One region of the Streptomyces sp. NPDC052052 genome, then DNA from elsewhere that is predicted to be linked to it. Evidence: riboswitches for the same ligand, from Rfam matches in the RefSeq annotation. Region 1 holds a riboswitch; each other region holds the start of a gene.
The links. Region 1 has a riboswitch for cyclic di-AMP ahead of AB0L71_RS24295 (LysM peptidoglycan-binding domain-containing M23 family metallopeptidase). Riboswitches for the same ligand answer to the same signal wherever they lie in the genome.
Positions count from the first base shown of each region.

Region 2: linked by a shared signal. The riboswitch ahead of AB0L71_RS14225 (transglycosylase family protein) and the one ahead of AB0L71_RS24295 (LysM peptidoglycan-binding domain-containing M23 family metallopeptidase) in region 1 are both predicted to bind cyclic di-AMP.
Region 3: linked by a shared signal. The riboswitch ahead of AB0L71_RS17540 (NlpC/P60 family protein) and the one ahead of AB0L71_RS24295 (LysM peptidoglycan-binding domain-containing M23 family metallopeptidase) in region 1 are both predicted to bind cyclic di-AMP.

Region 1 is NZ_JBFAWU010000021.1:99,757-105,187, forward strand. It holds gene AB0L71_RS24285 (STM4011 family radical SAM protein) at 1-706, shown strand, start outside; gene AB0L71_RS24290 (SGNH/GDSL hydrolase family protein) at 725-1,570, opposite strand; gene AB0L71_RS24295 (LysM peptidoglycan-binding domain-containing M23 family metallopeptidase) at 1,779-2,696, opposite strand; cyclic di-AMP (ydaO/yuaA leader) riboswitch at 2,702-2,857, opposite strand; gene AB0L71_RS24300 (alpha-galactosidase) at 3,155-5,251, opposite strand.
Region 2 is NZ_JBFAWU010000010.1:85,381-90,811, reverse strand. It holds gene AB0L71_RS14235 (cytochrome P450) at 1-1,285, shown strand, start outside; gene AB0L71_RS14230 (transglycosylase family protein) at 1,387-2,346, shown strand; cyclic di-AMP (ydaO/yuaA leader) riboswitch at 2,647-2,819, shown strand; gene AB0L71_RS14225 (transglycosylase family protein) at 2,823-3,587, shown strand; gene eno (phosphopyruvate hydratase) at 3,883-5,169, shown strand; gene AB0L71_RS14215 (septum formation initiator family protein) at 5,271-5,431, shown strand, end outside.
Region 3 is NZ_JBFAWU010000013.1:66,693-72,123, reverse strand. It holds gene pcrA (DNA helicase PcrA) at 1-2,333, opposite strand, end outside; cyclic di-AMP (ydaO/yuaA leader) riboswitch at 2,564-2,728, shown strand; gene AB0L71_RS17540 (NlpC/P60 family protein) at 2,727-3,866, shown strand; gene AB0L71_RS17535 (hypothetical protein) at 4,016-4,369, opposite strand; gene AB0L71_RS17530 (NlpC/P60 family protein) at 4,736-5,431, shown strand, end outside.

The sequences.
Region 1 (5,431 bases):
GGTCCGGTCCTGGTACCGACGCGCCCTGGTGGAGCTGGCGCAGCTGCCGCACATCGCCCGGGTCGCGATCCAGACCAACCTCAGCAGCCGTACGGGGTGGCTGGCCGAGGCAGGTGACGCGGGCCGCGAGAAGATCGCGCTCTGGTGCACGTACCACCCGGGGCAGACACCGTACGAGCGGTTCCTGGCCAAGTGCCGGGAGCTGTCGGCACTGGGCATCCGCCACAGCGTCGGGGTCGTCGGTCTCGACGAGCATCTCGACGAGGCGCGGCGGCTGCGTGCCGCCCTGCCGGACGAGGTCTATCTCTGGGTGAACGCCGCGGAGGGCCACACCTACACGGACGAGGAGGCGGATCGCTGGACGGCCCTCGACCCGCTCTTCCCGTACAGCCGTCACCCGCACCGGTCGGCCGGACTGCCCTGCCGGACGGGCGAGTCGGTCGTCTCGGTGGACGGTGAGGGCACGGTGCGGCGCTGTCATTTCGTCCCGGCACCGCTGGGCAACCTCTACGACGGGAGCTTCCGGCGTGCGCTCGCCCCGCGTGCCTGTCCGCTGGCCGTCTGCGACTGCCACATCGGCTATGTGCATCTGGAGACGCTGCCGTTGTACGACGTCTTCGCAGGCGGTGTCCTGGAACGCATACCGGCGCAGCCGTTGCCGTCGCTCGCCGGGCGGGTCCGGGCCTTCGGCCCGTCCGGCGAGTAAGTTCACCCGGAGGCGGCCTCAGAGCGGCAGGAGGTCCGGACGCTTGGCCTCGACGTGGTCGCCGGAGGATTCGCCGCGCAGCCGTCGGCCGATCCACGGGACCAGGTGCTCACGCGCCCAGTGGATGTCGTCGCGCCGTACTTCGAGCGTGCCGCGCTGTTCCTGCGGGGGCCATTCCTGGTCCGGGTCCGCCGGTACGTCGATGCCGAGGACCTGGGCGGCGCGCAGCGCGACCCGGGTGTGTCCCTCGGGCGACAGGTGGAGCCGGTCGTCGTCCCAGGCTCGCCGGTCCTGGACGGAGCGCAGGGACCACAGGTCGAGGACCGGGCAGTCGTAGCGGTCGGCGATGGACCGCACATGGGCGGTGTAGGTGGCGATCTTGCCGCGCAGATGGCGCAGCACCGGAACACCCCGGGTGTCGAAGCCGGTGGTGACCATCACGGTGCCGACCGATGCGGTCAGCTCGGCGACCGCTCGCTCGAAGCGCTCGGCCACGTCGTCGGGGTCGGTACCCGGTCTGAGGATGTCGTTGCCGCCCGCGCAGAAGCTCACCAGGTCCGGTCCGAGCTCCTTGGCGCGGGGCACCTGTTCCTCGACGATCTGATCGAGGAGGCGTCCGCGTACGGCGAGATTGGCGTACCTGAAATGTCCGTCCGTAGAGCCCTCGGTGTTCGTCCCCTCGTCGGGGTCCGGGAGCTGGTCCGCGAGAAGTACCGCGAAACGGTCCGCCCAGCCCACGAAGGTTCCATCCGGGCCGGGGTCACCGACTCCCTCGGTGAAGCTGTCGCCGATCGCCGCGTACGACCCGATGACGCCTTGTCGGTTGATGACGCCACGTTGATTTTTTCTCGAATCGTCTGCCACGAGCGCTTATCCTGCACCGCCGAATGTGACCTACGCGACCGTAATAAAGGGTTGACGGGTGGTGAGATAGGCCACCCGGTCAGGTTTTGGTAAAAGGGGAATAAGCAGAAGGGACAGTGCGCCGCCGCGCACTGCCCCTTCTGTGTTGCCTGGGTCACGCCCTTTTGCTCAGGTCGCGCTCCGTGGCCCGCTCACCCGGTCGTTCGGCTCAGACGTAGATGCCGTGCGAAGCCAGGTAGGTGATCGGGTTGATGTCCGAGCCGTACCCCGGGCCCGTGCGGACCTCGAAGTGCAGGTGCGGTCCGGTGACGTTGCCGGTGGCACCGGAGAGACCGATCTGCTGACCGTTGCCCACGGCCTGTCCCGCCGAGACGGAGAGGGAGGACAGGTGGCCGTACTGCGAGTAGCGGCCGTCGGCGTGCTTGATGACGACCTGGTTGCCGTAGGCGCCGCCCCAGCCGGCGGTGACGACCGTGCCGGAGGTGATGGCCTTCACGCTGGTGCCGGTGGAGACGGGGAAGTCGATTCCGGTGTGGCTGCCGCTGGACCAGTTGGAGCCGGAGGCGCGGTAAGCGGTGGTGTGGTTGCCGGGGACCGGGTGGCTGTAACCGGAGCTGGTGCTCTGGGCGGCCGAGGCGGAGGACTTGGACTCCGTGGCCGTCGAGGTCTTGGCCGTCGAGGTCTTGGACGGAGTGGACTTCTTCGCGGCGGACGAGGAGGCCGCGGACGAACCGGCCGAGGAGGACTGGGCCGTGGCCTTGCCGGCGAGCGTCAGCTTCATGCCCGGGAAGATCAGGCTGGGGTCGTCGCCGACGACCGTGCGGTTGTCCTGGTACAGCTCCTGCCAGCCGCCCTCGACGTTGTGGTCGGAGGCGATCTTCGCCAGGTAGTCGCCGGAGACGACGGAGTACGTCGTGGTGGCGGCGGTCTTCTGTGCGACTGGCTTGACGGTTGCGGCCTGCGTGGCGACCGACTGGGCGGCGGCCGGGGCGGCCTGCGGCGCGGCGTGGGCGCCGGTGGCACCGAGCAGCGGCAGCGCGATGACGGCGCCGCCCGTGCTCACCGCGGCAACGCCACGGGCAACGGTGCCGACCTTGGTACGACGGTGCTTACCCGAGATGGGCATGATGAGCTTCCTCTCCGGCGCCTGCGAGGTGAGCTGTCGGGTTCGGGCTGGAGATGCCCGGTCGCGACGAGCGCGACTTCACCCCTAGCCGACCGGAATTCTCCGGTTCGGCGGCTTACCTGGTTCCCCCGCTCCTGCCACACGATGAGTGGATGCGAATTCCGGGCGGCGGCAGGATTAGGCGGTCCGACCGGATTGACCGTGACCGTAGGCGAGCCGGGACGAAGAGAACAAGCTGTCGGTTCCTCAGCGGAATCCGTTCCGGAGAAATCGACAGGGAATGCCGGTCACACTCCGTGGATTAAAGATCTTGAATTTCCGTGCGGCGCGGGGAATACCCATCCGTCCGGCACATACACACGGTCACGGATATGATCCCGCTCACCAGGGACCGGATCCCCTAGCACAACTCAGGCGCATGGCCATCAAATCCCTCTATTTCGGACATGACGCGCTTGTCATATCTGGCTAAGCCTCAGCACGCCCGCGTCGAGATCTCCCCGGAGCCCGGTGTGCAGCCCCTGGTGCAGCAGCACCGCACCGTGGTGCACCGCGCCGGTCTCACGGCAGAGGTACGTCGCTGCGGGATCGAGTCCGCGCAGTCTCAGGGCCGGCGGCAGCTCCCCGTACCGCTGCGCCTCCAGCCACATCAGGACCACGACCTCGTCACCGTGGACGTACTGGACCGCACTGAGCCCACCACGTGGGGCGCGCAGCCGGTACAGGGCGCCGTGCTGGACCACCGGCCGGATCTCCTTGTACAGGTCCACCCAGGTCCGCGCCTCGGCCAACTCCCCCTCGCTCCACTCGGCAAGGTTCCCGCCGATCCCGAGCACACCGGCCATCGCGCTCACGAACCGGAATCGCAGCGTGCTGGCCCTGCCGTTGAGCTGGGTATGCGGACTGTCGGTGACCCAGGCCGCCATCACCCGGGCCGGATGGATCTGGCTGAAGCCCTCCTGGATGGTCAGCCGGTCCAACGGGTCGGTGTTGTCGGAGGTCCACACCTGGTCCGTACGGGACAGCATCCCCAGGTCGATCCGCCCGCCACCGCCCGAGCAGGACTCGAAGGCGACCGAGGGGTGCGCGGCGCGGAGCCGGTCGATCAGTGCGTACAGGGCGTCCACGTGCTCGATCCAGAGCTTCTGCTGATACTCCTCGCCCGGCCAGCCGGCGTCGGTGAAACTGCGGTTGAAGTCCCATTTCACGTAGTCGATGCTCGCGCTGGAGAGCAGTGCGTCCAGTTGCTCCCAGAGATGCGCCCGCACATCGGTGCGGGCCAGGTTGAGCACCAGCTGATGACGGAACTCGGTCCGTACCCGCCCGGGAAAATGCTGCACCCAGTCGGGATGTGCGCGATAAAGATCACTGTCCGCATTGACCATTTCCGGTTCGACCCAGATACCGAACTGCATGCCGAGTCCGTGCACTTCGTCGGCGAGCGGCTTCAGTCCGCCGGGAAAGCGGTCCGGATTCGGGGACCAGTCGCCGAGCCCGGCGCGGTCACTGGTGCGTTGCCCGAACCACGCGTCGTCCACCACGAACAGTTCGACACCCATCGCGGCGGCGCGCTCGGCGAGGGCCCGCTGCTGTTCCTCGGAGATGTCGAAGCCGGTCGCCTCCCAGGAGTTGTAGAGCACCGGCCGCAGACTCCCCGCGTCCGGGATCACATGGGCCAGCTGCCAGGCGTGCCAGGCCCGGCTCGCCCCGCCGAATCCCTGCGCGCTCCAGAGACCGGCGAACACGGGTGTGGTGTAGGACTCGCCGGGCGCGAGGAGCAGAAGTCCCGATGCGTCGTGGCCGGCCCCGCCGGTGATCTGGACGAGTCCGTCGGGGAGCTGCTGGACGGAGATCCGCCACGATCCGGACCAGCCGAGCGCACAGCCGTAGACCTCGCCGCTCTCCTCGGTCGCCACGCCGCCGGCATCGAGTGCGACCCACGGCAGGTGCTGGTGTCCGGTGTGGCCGCGCCGGCTGGAGATGACGCTCTCGCCGTACGTGAGCTCCGCCCGTACCAGCTGCGACTCCGCCGCCCAGCGCCCGTGCAGCCGGCTCAGCCGCCAGCCGTCGCGGGCGGGCAGCGACCAGGTGGCCGCGTCGGCGCGGAGCAGTTCCAGCGCCGGACCGCCTGGCCCGGCATGGGCGACGGTGGCCCAGCGCTCGATCACATCGGAGTCGTCCCGCATCCGGTAGTGCAGGGTGAGGGCGAGCCGGTGCACCGGGTCGGTGAAGCCGAGACGGAGTTCCGCACCGTCCACCGTGGCGTCGGCGAAGGCCCACTCGGTCCCGCGGACCTGTGGAGTACGCACCGACAGGGCCGGGCGGACGAACCGGGGGCCGCCCTCCACGGGGTACTCCTCGCGGCCGTCGAGCCGGGACTCGAAGCCCCGGGCAGGCGGCTCGGGCGCCGCGGCCAGGGCCTCGGCCGCGGCGAGGGTGATCCGCGGCCCCCAGTGCAGATGGACCAGCTCGTCCCGGTCGGTGAGCCGCAGTGCGTAGCTGCTGCTCGCCCCGGTGAGCAGCCAGGTCCGGCCTCCGTCACCCGACTCGACCATCCCGCCCCCGTCATCCGACAGCTCCGTACATCATCGGCCGTCACCACCGGGGCGGGCAATGGGCGCATCGGGAATTCACCGGGTGGATCCGGCGCGGGAGCAACGGGGTTCGCCAAGTATCGACAAGCAAAGACCGAGATGATTGCCTGGGGAATCAATGTCGTATCGTCGCGGAAATGC
Region 2 (5,431 bases), on a different contig from region 1:
CGGACAGCCCGGCGCCTGCCCCGCCGGCGCGCCCGAACTCTTCACCTGGGAGTTCGCCACCGATCCGTACCCGGCCTACGCCTGGCTGCGCGAGCACAGCCCCGTGCACCGGACCGCGCTGCCCAGCGGCGTCGAGGCCTGGCTCGTGACCCGGTACGCGGACGCCCGGCAGGCGCTCGCCGACACCCGGCTCTCCAAGAACCCGGCGCACCACGCCGAGCCCGCGCACGCCAAGGGCAGGACGGGCATCCCGGGCGAGCGCAAGGCGGAGCTGATGACGCACCTGCTGAACATCGACCCGCCCGACCACACCCGGCTGCGCCGCCTCGTCTCCAAGGCGTTCACCCCGCGCCGGGTCGCCGAGTTCGCCCCGCGCGTGCAGGAACTGACGGACCGACTCATCGACCGCTTCATCGCGGAGGGGAAGGCCGACCTCATCCACGAGTTCGCCTTCCCGCTCCCCATCTACGCGATCTGCGATCTGCTCGGCGTCCCGCGGGAGGACCAGGACGACTTCCGGGACTGGGCGGGCATGATGATCCGCCACGGCGGCGGGCCGCGCGGGGGAGTGGCCAGGTCCGTGAAGAAGATGCGGGGCTATCTGGCCGAGCTGATCCACCGCAAGCGCGAGAACCCGGGGGACGACCTGATCTCGGAGCTGATCCGGGTCGCCGACCACGGCGAGCACCTCACCGAGAACGAGGCCGCGGCCATGGCCTTCATCCTGCTCTTCGCCGGGTTCGAGACGACGGTCAACCTCATCGGCAACGGGGTGTACGCCCTGCTGCGCAACCCCGTACAGCGCGAGCGGCTGCAGCGTTCCCTCGGCGTGGGGGAGGACGGGCTGCTGGAGACCGGGATAGAGGAGCTGCTGCGGTACGACGGTCCGGTGGAGCTGGCGACCTGGCGGTTCGCCACCGAGCCGCTGACACTCGGCGGGCAGGACATCGCGGTCGGCGACCCGGTGCTCGTCGTGCTCGCCGCAGCCGACCGTGACCCGGAACGCTTCGAGGACCCCGACGTGCTCGACCTCGCACGGCGTGACAACCAGCACCTCGGATACGGGCACGGCATCCACTACTGCCTGGGCGCGCCGTTGGCCCGCCTGGAGGGACGGACCGCGCTCGCCACGCTGCTGAGGCGCCTTCCCGACCTGCGCCTTGCGGGGGAACCCGCCGATCTGCGGTGGCGCGGCGGACTCATCATGCGCGGACTGCGCACGCTGCCCGTGGAGTTCACACCGGGCTCCCCCGAGGCGCAAGGTGACACCCTGTCAACTTTGTGACTTTCACGTGATCTGCGCTGCATCGACTTGTGACACGCGTTCGAGTCCCGCTAGTTTCACCGTTCGACGCACCTGTCACTCGTCACACGGAAGGCAACCTCATGGGCTCCGCGAACGGCAGACACCGTCGCCCTCGTCAGGCACCCGCCATCGTCGTCGCGGCGGGCGTGACCGGATCGGCCATCGCCATCCCGCTCCTCGGCGCGGCCGGTGCGCACGCGGCCGACGCCACGACCTGGGACCGGGTGGCCGACTGCGAGAGCGGTGGCACATGGAGCGCCGACTTCGGCAACGGCTCCTACGGCGGTCTCCAGCTCTCGCCGGAGGTCTGGAAGGCGAACGGCGGTGAGTCGTACGCCCCGAGCGCCGACCTCGCCAGCCGCGCCCAGCAGATCGCCGTGGCCGAGAAAGTCCTGGAGGACCGTGGCCCGAAGGCGTGGCCCAGTTGCGCGGTCATCTCCGGCCTCACCACGGACGGGACGCTGCCGGGCGTCGACCCGGGCTCCGTGCCGTCCGTCGGCCTCTCGGACGACGTGTCGAGTGGCAAGGGTCACGTGAAGGATGCGCAGGGCGGCGACACGCAGGGCGGCGAAGCGCAGAGCGATGACGCGCAGAGCGACGAGACCACGCCGTCCGCGAAGCCTTCGGCCGCCGTGTCGACGGCCCCGTCCGCCAAGGCATCCGAATCTTCCGCTTCGTCAGATTCACCAGATTCGTCGGCTTCGTCAGATGCGTCACAGTCCTCTGATTCCGCCGCTTCCCCCAGCCGGGCCGGTGGCAAGCACCGGGGTGCGGCCGCCTCCGAGGGGAGAGGGCATGTGAACGGCGGTGAGCGGGAGTCGGGCCGCCATGCGTCACGCTCGGACGCCGGAGCGCGTCAGGCAGGCGCCGACGGCTCCTATGCCGTCCATGCCGGTGACAATCTCTGGACGATTGCTGATGCACAGAATGTTCCTGGTGGATGGTCTGCGCTCTACGAGGCCAACAAGGGTGTCGTCGGCTCCGATCCGGACCTCATCCTCCCTGGCCAGAGCCTTGATCTCGAGGTGAAGGCCCCGTGAGGCCTGGCTGAAAAACGACTAAAACAGCCCCCAAAGCTGGGGTACTTCAGGGACCTATGTCCGCTTATGCGTAAGTGAGACATGGGTCTCTTTGCGTCAACTGGCGTGTCGTAGCTGGACGAACCTTCCGTATCGCCTCCCACCTGCGAAAACGATGGTTCTTCAGGTGCAAGTAAGGGCTGATTGTCCGGTATGTCTGTTTTTGGATATAAGGGTTCCGTGTGTTTACGGTCGGAACTGCTCGCACCGCGGGCCCCGTCGACCGTCACGCCGAATCCTGCCGTCGGTCGGAGGGAACAGACGCGTAAAGCGCCGTAGGCAGGAGCGGGGGACCCAGGTAGGCGTCGGTCCCGATCGTCGAAAGACGCATCAGGGTCCGGCTTGGGGTGAAGTCGCGTGCTAGGACGTGCGACCGGGCAACTCACTTGGCCCGAACCCGACAGCTCACCTCGTAGGCGTCGGTGAGGAGATCTTCCATGCTGTTTTCTGGTAAGGGTCAGCGCCGTCGTCCGTCCAAGGCCGTCCGCATCGCCACGCTCGCCGGTGTCACCGGCACCGCCGCCGTCATGCCGCTGATCGGTGCGACCGGCGCCTCCGCCGCCTCCGTCGCCACCTGGGACGCCGTCGCCCAGTGCGAGTCCGGTGGCAACTGGTCCATCAACACCGGCAACGGCTACTACGGCGGCCTGCAGTTCTCGCAGTCCAGCTGGGCCGCCGCCGGCGGTACGCAGTACGCCCCCCGTGCCGACCTGGCCACCAAGGCCCAGCAGATCGCCACGGCCGAGCGGCTCCTCGACATGCAGGGCCCCGGTGCCTGGGGCTGCGCCTGGGCCGGCAACCTGAAGAACGACGGGGTGAACCCGGGCGTCGACACCGGCTCCTCGAAGTCCTCCACCACCACCCAGAAGCAGAACACCCAGAAGCAGAGCACCCAGGCCGCGCCGAAGCAGCAGACCCAGCCGAAGAAGGCCGAGCGCACCGAGGCTCCTGCCGCCAACCGCTCGTACCGCTCGACCGCGCCGGCGCAGACCGAGTCGAAGAAGACCGTCACCACCCCGACCGGCGAGAAGGTCAAGAAGGGGAACGGCGAGTACAAGGTCGTCTCCGGTGACACCCTCAGCAAGATCGCTGCCGCCCACAACGTCCAGGGCGGCTGGCAGAAGCTGTTCGAGCTGAACAAGGGCATCGTCAAGGACGCCAACCTGATCTACCCGGGTCAGCAGCTTCACCTGACGAAGTAATCCGGCAGTTCGGATTCCCCTTTTCCAGGGCACCCCGGCCCGGCGCGCAGTCCCCCAGGCGCGCCGGGCCGGGGTCTTCGCATCCGTTCGCCGCGGGCCCGCCTTGTGGGTGATCGTTCAACTGTTGTAGTTACTGGCCAGTAAAATTCTGGCCGTTTGTCCGGCAATGAGATTTCCTGGGTTCTTTTTCGTCCCAGGGGACGGGCGGTCGTCCGGCTGATCGGGTCGCGCCGGTTAGGCTCTTGTCGCAAGGCCAAAGTGACCCTGCACAACCAGCGTCATATCCCAGAAGGAGATGCTCGTGCCGTCCATCGACGTCGTCGTAGCCCGGGAAATCCTCGACTCCCGGGGTAACCCCACGGTCGAGGTCGAGGTTGGCCTCGACGACGGCAGCACGGGCCGTGCTGCCGTGCCGTCCGGCGCCTCCACCGGTGCGTTCGAGGCCATCGAGCTTCGCGACGGGGACCCCAACCGTTACCAGGGCAAGGGCGTGGAGAAGGCCGTCCTCGCCGTGATCGAGCAGATCGGCCCGGAGCTCGTCGGTTACGACGCCACCGAGCAGCGGCTGATCGACCAGGCGATGTTCGACCTGGACGCCACCGAGAACAAGGGCTCGCTCGGCGCCAACGCCATCCTCGGCGTCTCGCTGGCGGTCGCCCACGCGGCCTCCGAGGCCTCCGACCTGCCGCTGTTCCGCTACCTCGGCGGCCCGAACGCGCACCTGCTGCCCGTTCCGATGATGAACATCCTCAACGGTGGGTCGCACGCCGACTCCAACGTGGACATCCAGGAGTTCATGATCGCCCCGATCGGCGCGGAGTCCTTCTCCGAGGCCCTGCGCTGGGGTGCCGAGGTCTACCACACGCTGAAGAAGGTCCTGAAGACCAAGGGTCTTTCGACCGGTCTCGGCGACGAGGGCGGCTTCGCGCCGAACCTGGAGTCCAACCGCGCCGCCCTCGACCTCATCCTGGAGGCCGTCAAGGAGGCCGGCTACGTCCCGGGCAAGGACATCGCGCTCGCGCTCGACGTCGCCGCGTCCGAGTTCTACAAGGACGGCGTGTACGAGTTCGAGGGCAAGTCCCGCTCGGCCGCCGAGATGACCGAGTACTACGAGGAGCTCGTCGCCGCGTACCCGCTGGTCTCCATCGAGGACCCGCTGTTCGAGGACGACTGGGCCGGCTGGAAGGTCATCACCGACAAGCTCGGCGCCAAGGTCCAGCTCGTCGGCGACGACCTGTTCGTCACCAACCCGGAGCGTCTGGCCCGCGGCATCGAGGAGGGGTCCGCCAACGCCCTGCTCGTCAAGGTCAACCAGATCGGTTCGCTGACCGAGACCCTGGACGCCGTCGAGCTGGCCCAGCGCAACGGCTACAAGTGCATGATGTCGCACCGCTCCGGCGAGACCGAGGACGTCACCATCGCCGACCTGGCCGTCGCCACCAACTGCGGCCAGATCAAGACCGGCGCCCCGGCCCGGTCCGAGCGCGTCGCCAAGTACAACCAGCTGCTGCGCATCGAGGAGATCCTCGACGACGCCGCGGTGTACGCGGGCCGCTCCGCGTTCCCGCGCTTCAAGGGCTGAGCACCGGCCCTTCGAAGTTGAAAGGCCCCGGCCTCCGTCCGTCCCCGCACTCGGTCCCGTACCGTGTTCGGGGACGGACGTGTGTAAGGGGAGGCGGGAACATGGCCGCGAAGGACCGGGACCGGTTCTCCACCTCGACCCGGCTGCGGCTGCTCGGGGAGCAGACCGCCGCCCGCGTCTACCGGTCACAGAACCGCCGTCAGGCCCGCCGCTCCCGGCTCACCGGCCGGGCGGCCTTCCTCGCCCTCGTCGTCTGCTCCCT
Region 3 (5,431 bases), on a different contig from region 1:
CCGAGCCCGAACTGGTCGTGCGTGACCCGGTCCCCGACGGCCAGCGTGATCGTGGGCTTGTCCGACGTGCGCCGGGTCGCGAAGCCCGAGGGGCCGGAGCGCGAGCGCGACGAGGACAGCGACGAGGTGATCCCCGAGGTCGGTCCGGCCGGGGACACCATCGGCCCGGTCCGCTTCCACTCCAGGTGCTGGTCCGGGATCTCCTCCAGGAACCGCGAGGGCGGGTTGTACGAGGGCTGGCCCCAGGCGCTGCGCATCGCCGCCCGGGTCAGATAGAGGCGCTCGCGGGCCCGGGTGATGCCCACGTACGCGAGCCGCCGCTCCTCCTCGAGCTCCTTGACCTGGCCGAGCGCGCGCATGTGCGGGAAGACGCCGTCCTCCATGCCGGTCAGGAAGACCACCGGGAACTCGAGGCCCTTCGCGGTGTGCAGGGTCATCAGCGTGATGACGCCGGAGCCCTCCTCGTCCTCGTCCGGGATCTGGTCGGAGTCGGCGACGAGCGCGACCTTCTCCAGGAACTCGGCGAGCGTCCCCGCGCCCTCCTCGCCGGACTCGCCCCGCTCCTGCTCGAATTCGAGGGCGACGGCCGCGAGTTCCTGAAGGTTCTCGATCCGGGTCTCGTCCTGCGGGTCGGTGGACGCCTGGAGTTCGGCGAGGTAGCCGGTGCGCTCCAGCACCGCCTCCAGGACCACCGCGGGGCCCGCGCCGGACTCGACGATCGTGCCGAGCTCCTCCATCAGCGTGTTGAACCGCTTGACGGCGTTGGCCGACCGGGCGGCCATGCCGTACGCCTCGTCGACCCGGCGCAGCGCCTGCGGGAAGGTGATCTTCTCGCGCAGGGAGAGGGCGTCGATCATCGCCTCGGCGCGGTCCCCGATGCCGCGCTTGGGCACGTTCAGGATGCGGCGCAGCGGGACGCTGTCCTCGGGGTTGGCGAGGACCCGGAGGTAGGCCAGGACGTCCCGGACCTCCTTGCGCTCGTAGAAGCGCACACCGCCGACGACCTTGTAGGGCAGGCCGACGCGGATGAAGATCTCCTCGAAGACACGGGACTGCGCGTTCGTCCGGTAGAAGACCGCGACGTCACCGGCCCTGGCGTCGCCCGCGTCGGTCAGCCGGTCGATCTCGTCGGCGACGAACTGCGCCTCGTCGTGCTCGGTGTCGGCGACGTAGCCGGTGATCCGGGCGCCGGTGCCGGCGTTCGTCCAGAGGTTCTTGGGGCGGCGGCTCTCGTTGCGTTCGATGACCGCGTTGGCGGCGGACAGGATCGTCTGCGTGGAGCGGTAGTTCTGCTCCAGGAGGATCGTGGTCGCGTCCGGGTAGTCCTCCTCGAACTGGAGGATGTTGCGGATGGTCGCGCCGCGGAAGGCGTAGATCGACTGGTCCGCGTCGCCGACGACGCACAGTTCGGCGGGGGCGCCGTCCTCGCCGGCCGGGCCGACCAGTTCGCGTACGAGGGTGTACTGGGCGTGGTTGGTGTCCTGGTACTCGTCGACCAGGACGTGCCGGAAGCGGCGGCGGTAGTGCTCGGCGACATCGGGAAACGCCTGGAGCAGGTGGACCGTCGTCATGATGATGTCGTCGAAGTCCAGTGCGTTGGCCTCGCGCAGCCGGGACTGGTACATCGCGTAGGCCTGGGCGAGGGTCTTCTCGAACCCGTCCGCGGCCTGGCCGGCGAAGGTCTCCTCGTCGATCAGCTCGTTCTTCAGGCTGGAGACCTTGGCCGTGAAGGACTTCGGCGGGAACCGCTTGGGGTCGAGGTCGAGGTCACGGCAGACCAGGGCCATCAGCCGCTTGGAGTCGGCGGCGTCGTAGATGGAGAACGACGAGGTGAAGCCGAGCTTCTTCGACTCGCGGCGCAGGATGCGTACGCACGCGCTGTGGAAGGTCATGACCCACATGGCGTGGGCGCGCGGGCCGACGAGCTGTTCGACCCGCTCCTTCATCTCGCCCGCGGCCTTGTTGGTGAAGGTGATCGCCAGGATCTGGCCGGGGTGGACTCCGCGCTCGGCGAGGAGGTGGGCGATCCGGTGGGTCAGCACCCGGGTCTTGCCGGAGCCCGCCCCGGCGACGATGAGCAGCGGGGAACCCGCGTGGACCACCGCGGCGCGCTGCTCGTTGTTCAGCCCGTCGAGCAGTGCCGCGGGGTCGATCACCGGACGGTGCGCGCCGTCACGGTAGTACGCGTCCCTGGACGGCGGAGGCCCGTCGAACACGCCCGCGAAGAGGTCCTCCGGCACCTCTTCGGGTGCGGAGTCCTCGGGGGGCGGCGGAGGCTCCTCCTCCGTGTGCTGGAGGCCGGCCAGGAAGCTGTCGTCAAAGAGGCTGCTCATCGCTTGCCGAGTCTAGTGCCGCGACCGCACCTGGCGGCCGGGTACGCAAAGAGAGCGGTCGTCCACGCGGTGTGAGAGAAACCGGGCCCCGGCCCTCCCGCGCCACCTCGCTCCACCGAGGTCACGAAAACGTATCGGGCATATCGAACATCGACCTTCACAGCGGCCCCACGAGTTGGCTAGCGTGCTCGACCGGGCGGCCCGTACCCCCTGAGGCGAACCGCGCCGAACGGGTGCCCGCGCCGAATCCGGGCTGCCCTCGTGGGAGTTCGGAGCCGGGGACCCAGATGCAGCACCGGGGTGAATCGGTCCATATCCCCACGCGGACCGTAGGGCAGCCTTCCGTTCCGCCCGAACCCGACAGCTAACCCGGCAGGCGGTCCACGGAAGGAGATGCCGGTCTTGGCATCACACCGCAAACCGCGCACCCGGGTGCGCACCAGTACACCCGCCGTCGGCCTCACCACGGCCGCACTGGCGTCCGTGACCCTGCTCTCCTCGCAGAGCGCCATGGCCGCCCCCGCCCCGAAGCAGAGCATCGAGGACGTCCAGAAGAAGGTGGACGGCCTCTACCGGCAGGCGGGCACCGCGACCCAGCAGTACAACCAGGCGAAGGAGGCGTCCACCGCCCAGCGCGCCAAGGTCGACGCCCTGCTGGAGGACGTGGCGAAGCGCGCCGACAAGCTCAACGAGGCCCGCAGGACGCTCGGCGCCTACGCCGCCGCGCAGTACCGCGCCGGCGCCATCGCCCCGAACGCCACCTTCTTCCTGGCCGACGACCCGCAGTCGTACTTCGACCAGAACCAGCTGATGAACCGGATGACCGAACAGCAGCAGAAGGCCGTCTCGGACTTCCGCGCGGAGCAGGTCAAGGCCTCGAAGAAGCGCGCCGAAGCGGTACAGAGCCTGGAGACGCTGACCACGACGCAGGCCACGCTGCGCACCAGCAAGCAGAACGTCCAGCAGAAGCTGGGCGAGGCGCGTGCGCTGCTGTCGAAGCTCACCGCCGAGGAGAAGGAGCGGCTCGCGGCGCTGGAGCGCAAGAAGGAGGAGGAGGCCAGGCGCAAGGCGGAGGAACTCGCCAAGCAGCAGGCCGCCGCCAAGGCCGAGGCGGACCGCAAGGCGGCCGAGGCCGCGGAGGAGACGGAGACCGGCACCACGACCGGTTCGGACAGCAGCGCCACCACCAAGGCGGAGAAGGCCCTCGCCTTCGCCGCGGCCCAGATCGGCAAGCCGTACGTGTGGGGTGCGACGGGTCCGTCCTCGTACGACTGCTCCGGGCTCACCCAGGCGGCATGGAAGGCCGCGGGTGTCGACATCCCGCGCACCACCTGGGACCAGGTGGAGATAGGAACCCGGGTCGCGACCGCCGATCTCCAGCCGGGCGACCTCGTCTTCTTCTACGACGACATCAGCCACGTCGGCATCTACAAGGGCGACGGGATGATGATCCACGCGCCGAAGCCGGGGGCGAATGTGCGCGAGGAGTCGATCTACTACATGCCGATCTACGGCAGCGTGCGCCCGGCGTAGCCGCCCGCACCGCCGGCCCGTCGGGCAACGGCTGCGGGGCGGGCTCCCTGTCGGAGCCCGCCCCGCGGGTCGGGCCGGAACGGGGCGGCTCGGGTCCGGAGCGCGGCGGCGCCCCGGGGCCGGCGGCGGCCCGGGTCCGGAGGGGTGGCTCAGGTCCAGAGGGTGGCGATGAAGATGTTGGCCAGCGTCAGCCCGCCCACCGCCGCGAAGGCGCCCTTGTCGACCTTCTCCTCGTCCCGCTTGATGTAGACGAGCGCGAGGATCACGATCAGGATCAGCAGCTTGATCCCGATCTTGATGTGGTTCAGCTGACGGCCGTCGGACTCGTCGAGCCCGACCAGCGCGACACCGGTGACCAGCATCGTCAGTGCACCGTGCAGCATCGCCGGGACGAACCGGGCGGTGCCGGCGCCCATCGCCTTCATCTGGGTCAGGAAGCCGCCCAGCAGGGCAGCGATGCCGATGATGTGCAGGGCGACGAAGACATTGATGAGTACGTCCATGGGTCCGCAGCCTAGCCCCGCCCATACCGCCACCCCGCAGGCAGGTGCGGCTTCCCCGACTTCCTGTCGCTTTACTCACATCTGCGCGAATTGTCTGAATCTGATGCCATTTCCCCCGGTCAACTTGCATCAATGCCGCGCCAACTTCGGACAATAGGCGTCATTACGACTCCTGCACATGCCCCGGGTCTAGCGTCCTGACCAGGTGACCGGCCTCACCACCGCTCCACACCGGGCGGCGGGCCGGTCGCCCCGCCGAGAGATCCGGCGGCGGGCCGGCCCCTCTGCCGGTGCCCCGCCACCGGGCCTCGGGCGGGCCCGCCGGTAGTCCCCGTCGGGCAGTCGTCAGGAAGGACGCACGCCCTCGTGGCAGCGCATCGGAAACCCAAGCGGCGCCTGGTCACCGGCTCCGCTGCCCGCACCGCAGCCACCCTCGCCTTCGCCGGGGCCGCCGCCGCTGCCGCACTGCCGGGCTCGGCACACGCCGACCCCCAGCGCACGCCCGCCCAGATCAGGGCGGAGGTGGACCGGCTGTACCGCGACGCGGAAGCCGCCACCGAGCAGTACAACGGCGCGAAGGAGCAGGCGACCGCCGCCGCCGAGGCCGTCGGCACCCTGCGCGACGAGGCCGCCCGCCGGACCGAGCGCCTCAACGCCTCCCGCGACGCCCTGGGTTCACTCGCCGCCGCGCAGTACCGCACCGGCGCGATCGATCCGTCCGTACAACTGGCGCTCTCCTCCGACCCCGACGAGTACCTGGAACGCGCCTCGTACCTGGACCGGATCGGCGACCGCCGGGCCACCGAGGTCGACCGGGTCGAGCGGCAGGTCGCCCGGATCGACCAACTGCGCGCGCAGGCCCGGGGAAAGCTGGCGGAGCTGGCATCGCGCCAGGCCGCCCTCAAGAAGCACAAGGCGACGATCCGGGCCAGGCTGGCCGCCGCGCAGCGGCTGCTGGCCACCCTGTCCCCGGCCGAACGCGCCGTCTACGACAGCCTGGACGGGGCGCGCCCCGCGGGCCATGCGGACCGCGGCACCCTGCGCGGCGCCGTCCCGGCACCG